DNA from 2 places in the Alteromonas sp. G4i35 genome. Region 2 is predicted to be linked to the other one. Evidence: predicted binding sites of a transcription regulator. Region 2 holds the regulator's gene; the other holds the start of a gene.
What was found. Region 2 encodes LexA, which represses DNA repair genes until DNA is damaged. Its sites were predicted from a motif close to TACTGTATNNNNATACAGTA; they were not measured.
Positions count from the first base shown of each region.

Region 1: ACFI6L_RS09440 (putative DNA modification/repair radical SAM protein) is a predicted target of LexA. The motif match lies at 2,721-2,740, and genes of this name have one in related genera.

Region 1 covers NZ_JBHNZD010000012.1:74,751-79,884, reverse strand. Annotated here, with positions in the region: gene ACFI6L_RS09450 (BON domain-containing protein) at 1-438, shown strand, start outside; gene ACFI6L_RS09445 (TIGR03915 family putative DNA repair protein) at 558-1,364, opposite strand; gene ACFI6L_RS09440 (putative DNA modification/repair radical SAM protein) at 1,381-2,622, opposite strand; gene ACFI6L_RS09435 (hypothetical protein) at 3,087-3,464, shown strand; gene ACFI6L_RS09430 (5'-methylthioadenosine/S-adenosylhomocysteine nucleosidase) at 3,542-4,450, opposite strand; gene pyk (pyruvate kinase) at 4,646-5,134, opposite strand, start outside.
Region 2 covers NZ_JBHNZD010000009.1:124,382-129,515, forward strand. Annotated here, with positions in the region: gene ACFI6L_RS07460 (COG1470 family protein) at 1-1,941, shown strand, start outside; gene lexA (transcriptional repressor LexA) at 2,054-2,680, shown strand; gene coxB (cytochrome c oxidase subunit II) at 3,263-4,426, shown strand; gene ctaD (cytochrome c oxidase subunit I) at 4,436-5,134, shown strand, end outside.

The DNA.
Region 1 (5,134 bases), on a different contig from region 2:
TTCGACATTAACACTGACGTTAAAAACGGTAATGTCGTTCTTACTGGTAAGGTTGAGAACTCTGTTGATAGAAAGCTAGCGGAAGAGCTAGTAGCGAATATTGACGGTGTAACGTCTGTAGACAACAAGCTAACGGTTGTTTCTGACAAAGATATGGAAGGCGACATGTCAGATGACATGGAAGATACTGTTGACGAAGGCACAAGCGAGTTAACTGACGCCAAAATCGCCACAGTAATCAAAACCCGTCTTCTTATGGATACCGATATTTCAGGTTTCGACATCGATGTTGACGTAGAAAACGGTGTAGTAACACTGACTGGCGACGTTGATTCTGATGCTGAGCGTGATCTAGCTGTGGAAATTGCCAAGAATGCATCTGACGTAAAAGATGTTGAAAGCAACCTTCGTGTAGTTACTGAAACTGCGATGAACTAATATCATTGTTGCTTTATACAAAAAAGGGGCCTCGGCCCCTTTTTTTGGTCACGTTTTACAGAGCTTTCCAAATCGCAATAAACAAAGGAAGCACAGCTGCTAATATTTGTCAGGAGAACTTATTCACCATTCTCCACCTTTTTTCCATTTAGTATCATCCTACGTGCTCTAGCATCCGAGTGGCGTATCATATCGTTAATAAGCGACGTCTCAGGCATATTCTTCCAGTATTTTTTGGGCATTGAACTTAACATTGCCTTTGTTTTTACGCGGGCAGGATTAAATATATTTGCATAATACGTAAGCCAGTATTTTTCAATTCTGTCATCATTTGGAATGATACTAGGGTCAGGATTATCTTCCAAAACAAGTGTTTTAGTATTCCAATGCGCAGCTCGATAAGGGGTAAGTATTGACCAACACATATTTTTAAAACGAGTCTGAAAAAAATCGAGCTTCATTTCCAAGCTGAAGTGTTCTGGTTCATACCACGCAATAAAATGCTCTTGTCCGTCAACTACGACTTCTCGAAATCTCAAAAAAGCACTTATCTTATATGCATCGCGTTTTACTGCTTTAGCCAGCATGGTGAGACGCAACACATCTTCGTCAGTTTTTAAGTGAATAAGGTTTCTGTTTTCGAAAACTACTCGCCATAAAACGCGGTAACATAAAGCGAAACGATCGGGGGCTTGGTGGCATAACGCATACTTCAACAGCGTTAAAACTGATCTGGGAATTCTGTAATTCGTTTGGCTTTCACCAATAGCGTTGGCCGAATCGGTCACGGCAAACAAGTCGTCTTGGTTAGATTGCGAAGTTTGCCATGTAACGTTCTCGGGAGGTATGTGTTGGGCTAGACATTCTCTCGATGCTTTTCGCCATTCGTCGTATCCGGGCACTGATGAAATTGTTACTTTTTTCATTGTGGTACCAATTAGATTAAGCGCTGAACAATTCAAACTGTTTTGGTTGTTTAAATTGCTGTTCAAAGTTACTGCTATCGAGCAAATGGATAGCGGGGGAATAATCACTAACAGTAATGAACGGTTTTAATTTTTGTAAGGGCAAACGCATTTTTGTGAGATCGAACCAGCTAAGCTTTGTGTAACGTCGAATAGCCAGAATTTTTTGTACTGTGCGTGCTCCCAGTCCAGGAACTCGCAATAAAAGTAGCTTGTCAGCTTTGTTTAAATCGATGGGAAATATGTGGCGATTGCGTAGCGCCCACGCAAGCTTGGGGTCGTGCTCCATATCTAGCATGTCGTTGTGTACGATTTCATCTAAACCAAATCCATAAAAGCGCAGGAGCCAATCGGCCTGATAAAGTCGGTGTTCACGGATAAGTGGCGCCGGTTTAAGAGGCAAGACTTCAGACGCATCTGGGATAGGCGAAAATGCAGAATAGTAAACGCGCCGCAATTTTTGTTGACCATACAGTTTGACACTCGTGCCAAGGATAACTTTATCATTTGAGTCATCGGCTCCTATGATCATCTGAGTGGACTGTCCGCCAGGAGCAAAGCGAGGTGGGCGTTTACCCGAGAAGGTTTTATCTACTTTGTGTTCATTTATTTTGTTTTTCAATGTATTCATTGAACCGTGAATTTCACCAAGGTCTTTTTCCGGGGCGTATTTGTTCAACGAATTTTGTGTCGGCATTTCGATGTTTATACTTAGCCTATCGGCATATAAGCCAGCTTCAGCCTGTAGTTCAGGAGATGCATTCGGAATGGTCTTAAGATGAATGTACCCTTTAAATCCGTGATCAATGCGAAGAGACTTCGCGATGCGTACCATGCTCTCCATAGTCAGGTCGGGAGAGCCGACAATACCGGAACTTAAAAATAATCCCTCAATGTAGTTACGCTTATAAAAATTAAGCGTTAAATCAACCGTTTCTTTAACGGTAAAACGCGCTCGTTGAACGTTGCTAGACACCCTATTGATGCAGTAATGGCAATCGTATATGCAATAGTTGGTCATTAGGATCTTAAGTAATGATACGCATCGACCATCAGGGGTAAAGCTGTGACATATCCCTGACCCTCCTGTGAGCGATCCTATTCCTTTTTTGTCAGTTTTACCTGCTTTTCGTTTACCGGCGGAGCCACTTGCGCAAGAAGCGTCATACTTAGCGGCATCTGAAAGAATTTCGAGTTTTTGAATGAGTTTGTCATGCATCGCAAATGGTCACTTTCTCTAGGCAAATGTACGTGGTAGACGGTCTGAAAAAAAACAAGATTCCATACCAGTACTTTGCTTGTTGTGGTATATCTCAATACTGTATAAGTGTACAGTATTGAGGGAAGTGAGTTTATTAAATTTGAAAGGAAAATTTTATCTTGCTGTGTGTAGAAAGTACCTTATACAACTTTAGTATAAGTTTTGGGTTGATCTAAATTACTGAAAAATAAAGATTAACTATATGGTGCGGAAGGTGCATATGGTTAAGTAGATATGAGTGAATTACTTGATGTATTGAATAGACGAAAGTTTGTATTGTCAGGCAGAAAACATCTGCTGCAACGTGAAAGCTAGAAACTTAAATAGTCGAATGACTCAATACATTGGTGATAAATACTTCTAATTAAGTGGATTGTAGCGAGCTTATCGATACAAGTGCAAAATCGTTCAAGGAGTGGGGCATGAACTTTTTAAAGTGGGTTTATTCAGGCTTAGTGGTATCAGCAATCATTGTTATAGTCGGTGTAATTGGGCAAGGAAAGCTATCCGTAAGCCAAGCATCAGCTGATGACGAACAGCGCCCCGTTCACATGGATATTCAAAAAGTACAGCGCAACTTCTCATTGGTAGAATTTGATTTGTCGAAAAAGGCACATCTATTGAGAAAAACGCGTCTAGAGCACTACATTGCACAGGCTAAGCAAGCCGATTTAAGAGGTTGGAAATTTAAGCGTGATGAGTTTGTTGAGCGCGCCGAAAATATTCTAAATCATCATCTTACTCAATACGCGAATGATGTTAGTCAAGATGCGGAAACTTATACCGCTCAAGCAATCTAATACAAAGGCTATACATGAAAACGCGCCTTACATTCTTGCAATGTAGGGCGCGTTTTTCGTTTGAGTGTTTTCCAAATTTATTCCGACAGCGCAGAAATATAAGCTCTTACCACTTTTTCAACAAAGGCCTGACAATCTTTGGCCGTGGTTGGGTCATATTCACCATGGTTGGTAATATTGTTCGACAATACGCGAATACCTAAAAAGGGAACGTGGTAGGCATGTGCAATCTGCGCTGCAGAAGCGGTTTCCATTTCTTCCACACTCGTTCCCATATTCTTATGGAGCCATGCTATTCGATCTAACTCGTTATTCCAAAAGTTACCGCTGCCAATCGTTCCTTTAACGACGTTCCCGCGTTTGTACTGCTTGGATAGCGATAGAGCTAGGTTGATGAGCTGTTTGTCTCCTAAATAAAAACGCAACTTTTCTGCGTCCTTAGCGCTACTCCCTTCTCCCGCGCTGCCTTCTGACGCCATAAGATCCATCGGCAGCCAATTAAACGGTTGAGAACCTTCTCCTTGAGCCAGCTTGGGCGTTTTAAAATTGGATGCATTAATACTGCGTTCGCCAAGAACAATATCACCAACTTTTAAGGAAGGATCGTGGCCACCTGATGTTCCCTGATTGATGATAAGGCGAGGGTGGTATCTCTCTATGCCAATAGCGGTGGCGGCCGCAGTATTTTCTAAACCCTTACCGGTTTTAGCTACCACAATGGGGTACCCGTTTAGTGTCCCTTTATAGAATACGGCATTACCTGAATACTCTGTTGAAGTGTTATCCAAAAGCGCAGCAAAGTATTCAGCTTCAATGGGCATGGGGCCTTGAATCATTATTGGCTGTAATGGAGCGTTCTGTGAAGCTACTTCTACACGCTTCATGGTGTGTACGTGCTGTGTATTTGCCCATACGCTATGAGTGAAAAGTGCCAAGAGCGTTATAATTGCTGAAAAACGTGTGTAGCGATTGAAAATGAGCTGCATATCTATCCTTATTTTTGTCGTTGTTGTCCCGAGGAGTGTTAACGAATTCTCGTTGTTTGGTTGGATATGTTTTTTGTAATTTTGATAATGACTTAGTTGAGTGTTCTTATTATAAGCGTCAGCTTACCACTGCTTTAGTAAATTACAGGCAAAAAAAAGCGAAGCATTTGCTTCGCTTTAATAGTGTATTCGTTGCTATTCGACTTCTACGATTTTAAGGGTATTGGTCGCGCCCACTTTTTCCATTTCATCGCCGTAAGTCAGGATGATACTGTCGCCGCTTTTCACTAATCCTTTCTCTTTAAGTGATGCAATAACATCGTACTTCAATTTGCCAGGTTCACTGTTTGAAGAGTCAAAGAAAACCGGCTTAACGCCGCGGCAAAGCGCCATTGTGTTAAGCGTTGATTCGTGACGAGACATCGCAATAATTGGCAGAGATGTAGTAATGCGAGACATTAACGTTGGTGTAGTTCCACTTTCAGTTAAACCTACAATCGCTTTAACACTAGGCAAGTGGTTCGCAGCGTAAACCGCTGACAGAGCAATTGACTCGCTAGTAGAAGAAAACTGCTGATCCATGCGGTGCTTGGAAATTTTAACGCTTGGATGTGTTTCCGCGCCTTCACAAACACGAGCCATAGCTGCAACTGTTTCAATAGGGAAATTACCCGCCGCTGTTTC
Region 2 (5,134 bases):
AATCACGGCTTTGCTATTGCTTCGACCAATGGTGTAAGTGAACTTATCACGGTAAATGCTCGCAACGTGGGCGGATTTTCGCTAGAAGGCAATACGCTTAAAAATACCTATGTGTATCCGTATAAACTGCCAACTAAAGGCGAAATTAGAAGCGTGCATACCCAAGATGTTGATGGTGACAATAATGATGAAATCTACCTTCTTACTCAACAGGGATTGTCTGTAATAAAAGACCGCGAAAGTAACGCAGAAGCGGTGTTTATTATTGAAGATAGTATTATTTCTGGCTTATTTTACGACATCAATGGTGACGGAGTTGATGAAGTTGCTTATTTATATGGGAGCGAATATTACAATGCGACTTCTATTGCCATTGTAGATGTTCGCACAGGTGAGCAGTTGCAACAGTACGATATTGACGGCGTCAATAACCTTGCTTTTGGTAACGTAGATGATGACGCATCGATAGAAATGGTAACGAACAATGGTTATGTATTTGATATCGAAAGCGGTGCCAACCAATGGCTATACGGTAGCGGGTTCAGCGACGCATTTGTTGTGCTGGGTGATATGAATAACGATGGTGTAGATGAAATCATCGGTGCCGATAGTTGGAATGATATCTCAATCTACTCAGCAGTATCGAAAAGCAGTTTGGCAACGGCGGAACATGGAGACATTTGTGATATCGCCTATAGTAAAGAAAGCCCAGCTACAGAAGGAATAGTGGTTGTCTCCGAGTGTCAGTGGGGACAAGTTAGAGGTTTTGCATTAGAAGCGGGACAAATCTCTGAGCAGTGGGCTCTTAACCACAACACTTACAGTGGCATGTCACTTCTCATTGACGATTTAGACAATGACAATGTGGACGACATTATTTGGACTGGTGATAATCAAATTTTAGTAGCGCAACAAGATGCCAACGGTGAATATGCCTTGTCAGATATAAAAGGTGCGCCGCGCGCGAGTAGATATCATGCCGCGGGTTGGGCACCTTATGGCGATAATGATGAAAGAGCCGTCTTTGTTAGCGATACAAGTAGTTACGAATCATCTATTCAGATTTTATCGGTAGATAAAGAGGATAACTTTGCGATAAGTGCTGAGGTTGGCGAAGATGTCTATAACTATAGCAAACCGGTCGTTACAGACTACAACAATGACGGTGTGGGTGAGTTACTAATAGGGGCACTGGATTATAGTTCGTCGTTTAATGTCGTGAGACTTACAGATAACGCTATTCAGTGGACACTGAACAATAATCAGAATAGTGAAATTTCGTTTATTGAAGCCATTGACGTAAATAACGACAGTTACGCCGATGCAGTTATTATTGAGAACAATCGACTTAAAGCGTTTGATATCGAGAATCAGGTGCTTATCGACTCAATCATTAACGATTTTTCAATTAATGCGCTTGCTGCCTCTGAAAAAGACGGTGTGCATTATTTTGCTGTTGGGGGCTATAGTTCGCTCAAGCTCTATAAAATGCAGGATGGTGAATTTGTTGGATTGAATGAATTGGAAACCAATTGTGACCAATTGCTCACGGTAAATTTTGATAGTGATAGCGAACTTGAATTTGCGTGTTTAAATAGAAACTACAACACCATCAATGTTTATGACGTGGCGAGCGATGCATTAGAACTCAAAGACGCTATAGCACCGTCATTCTACCCTCAGTATATAGCGGCTGTTCCAACGACGTCGTCTAATCAGTCGATTCTCGCTATCTACCAGCCTAACGAGAATGACTATTCGTACAATTATTATGACAGCATCGCATATCGCGTGGTTGAGGTTGATAATAAAGGCAATGTGGTGTGGCAAAGCCCTGGACTTGGGCTCGATAATGTTGAAGGCATGCGCACACGTCAAAATAGTGATGGGGAGCTGGAGTTACAAATTAGTAACCCGAACATGGCTCTTCTCGTAAAATAAGAGGAAAGCACTTGTCGTAGGCTATTGCAGATCGCAAAAGACGCGGCAAGTGCTTGTTATTTAGTTTTAGGTGTATATACTTACAGGAACTGTATGAACAGACAGGTCTTTTATGCGCCCACTCACAGCTCGACAAACCGAAGTTTTAGAACTTATTAAAACAACCATGTTAGAAACGGGAATGCCGCCTACTCGTGCGGAAATAGCCCGTCAGCTTGGCTTTCGTTCTGCTAATGCAGCAGAGGAACATTTGAAAGCATTGGCGCGTAAAGGCGTGATTGAAATTTTGCCTGGTACGTCTCGTGGCATTAAGCTCAATATCCCTCTTGATAACGACGCACAAGAAGAAGAAGGCCTACCGTTAATTGGGCGTGTTGCAGCCGGTGAGCCGATCTTGGCGCAAGAGCATGTTGAATCGCACTACAAAGTCGATCCTGCACTGTTTCAACCCCATGCCGACTTTTTGCTACGCGTTAACGGTATGAGCATGAAAGACATTGGTATTTTAGACGGTGATCTTCTCGCTGTTCATCGCACCACTGATGTACACAACGGTCAGGTGGTTGTGGCGCGTGTAGATGAAGACGTCACCGTAAAGCGTCTAGAGAAACGCGGGCGTGAAGTATTGCTTCATGCTGAGAATGATGAGTTTGCACCAATAAAAGTTGATTTGGCGACTGAACATTTTGCGATAGAAGGCATTGCGGTGGGTGTGATCAGAAACGCTGACTGGATGTAGTATTTTAGCTTGTTTGTATAAAAGCGGCGCGTTAGCCGCTTTTTTTATGTCTTTTGTTCCTGTTTTTTTCCTCAATCTGCCAACTTAGGTTTTATCCTGCCCAGCAAACCTGTTGGTTTTCTGCGCGCTTATTTTTATCATTACTCACGTTATTCTTTCTATGAATGCTTCAAGTATTTTCCATTTTTTATTTTGAATTTTGTTTGAAATCGACATTGAGTAATCGATTACTTATTGATTTCTTAACTAGTTAGTCGAGCATTTACTTTAACCCCGTGTTCAAAATGCCTGTTTGATTCCAAGGGCATCTCACAGCAATGGCTTTCTCTTTTTGCACGTGAAATCCCCCGCGACCATTTTAGTAAATGATTAAAAATTAACCACTTCGTTAAATTTTTAATAGAAAAGACTAGACGGCACGACATTATTGCGCAATTCTTATACAGAGATTAACAAAATAATAACAATGGCTCTAAATTTGTTTTACAAGTTGAGGTTATGGGTCAATCGTTCGCAAACCATTTGGTAGGGCATCGCGCAAATTAATCAGCGTCTTTGACCACGCCATTACGGAGGTGCTGAGTGAAACAACTAACGACCGTTTTCGTAAAATGGTGTTCTAGTATACCAATTTTGCTTTTTTCCCCTTTGCTTTTTGCGCAAGAAGCAAGCGAAGAAGCCTCTTCGCTTAATTTGAGACGCGGTGCTACCGACATCAGTGGGCAGGTATACGACCTCCATATGTTGATGTTCTTCATTTGTGTAGGTATCGCGGTTGTAGTTTTTGGCGTGATGTTCGCCTCAATGTATCTACATAGAAAGTCCCGTGGCGCCAAGCCAGCTAATTTTCACGAAAACGTGAAGGTTGAAATTGCTTGGACCGTTATTCCTTTCCTTATTCTTATCTTCATGGCGGTACCCGCAGCGAATACTCTAATTGCTATGGAAGACACGTCTGAGCCTGACATGACGGTGTTAGTAACAGGCTCTCAATGGAAATGGCATTACAAGTACATGGATAGCGATGTAGAGTTTTATTCTTTACTCGCCACTCAGCGCGAGCAAATAGAGAACAAATTCCAGAAAACAGATAACTACCTGCTTGAAGTTGACCGCCCTCTGGTTATTCCCACAGGTAAAAAAGTACGTTTTCTTATTACTTCTGACGACGTTATCCACTCTTGGTGGGTTCCTGACTTTGCCGTGAAAAAAGATGCCAACCCCGGCTTTATTAACGAGTCTTGGGCCAAGGTGAATGAGCCGGGTATTTATCGCGGACAGTGCGCAGAGCTTTGTGGTAAAGACCACGGCTATATGCCGGTTGTGGTAATTGCTAAAGAACCCGCCGAGTTTGAAAAGTGGATGGGCGAACAAGAAGAGATTGTTCGTAAAGCAAAAGAAGAAGAGCAGCGTCTACTTTCTATGAATATGTCTATGGATGAACTGATGAAAGAGGGCGAGCGAGTATACAACGCAACGTGCGCTGCTTGCCATATGCCAAATGGTGAAGGTTTACCTGGCGTGTTCCCGGCATTAAAAGGCAGCAAGATGGCACTAGAAGATCAGCAAGGTCACATTGACATCGTGCTGCATGGAAAGTCAGGAACAGCCATGCAAGCGTTTGGAAAAATGCTAAGTCTTAAGGAAATTGCCGCCGTAGTCACTTACGAGCGAAATGCCTGGGGCAATAAAACTGGCGATATGGTTCAAGCCAAAGATGTCAACGCAGTGGCAAACGGAAACTAGGAGCAGACAATGAGCAAAGCAACTGAAGTTATTTCGCCAGATACCTCTGCGCCTCATGACGGTCACCTACATGATGACCATGAACACCACGATCATATTCCTAAAGGGATAACGCGTTGGTTGTTTACCACTAACCACAAAGACATAGGCACACTTTACCTGTGGTTTGCCTTTATTATGTTTTTAGTTGGTGGTGCGATGGCCATGGTGATCCGCGCTGAACTATTCCAACCCGGTCTACAAATTGTAGAGCCAAACTTCTTTAACCAAATGACTACGGTACACGGGCTTATCATGGTATTTGGTGCAGTAATGCCAGCCTTTACTGGGCTCGCAAACTGGCTTATTCCCATGATGATCGGCGCCCCTGACATGGCGTTACCGCGCATGAATAACTGGAGCTTCTGGATTTTACCAGGTGCCTTTCTCATTCTATTGAGCTCGCTCTTTATGGAAGGCGGCGGCCCTGCTTTTGGATGGACTTTCTACGCGCCCCTTTCAACGACTTACAGTGGCGATTCGACAGCGTTGTTTGTGTTCTCTGTTCACATCATGGGTATTTCATCCATTATGGGTGCGATTAACGTGATTGTGACCATCTTTAATATGCGTGCGCCAGGCATGACCTGGATGAAAATGCCGCTGTTTGTATGGACGTGGCTTATCACGGCATTCTTGCTGATTGCGGTAATGCCAGTGCTCGCCGGT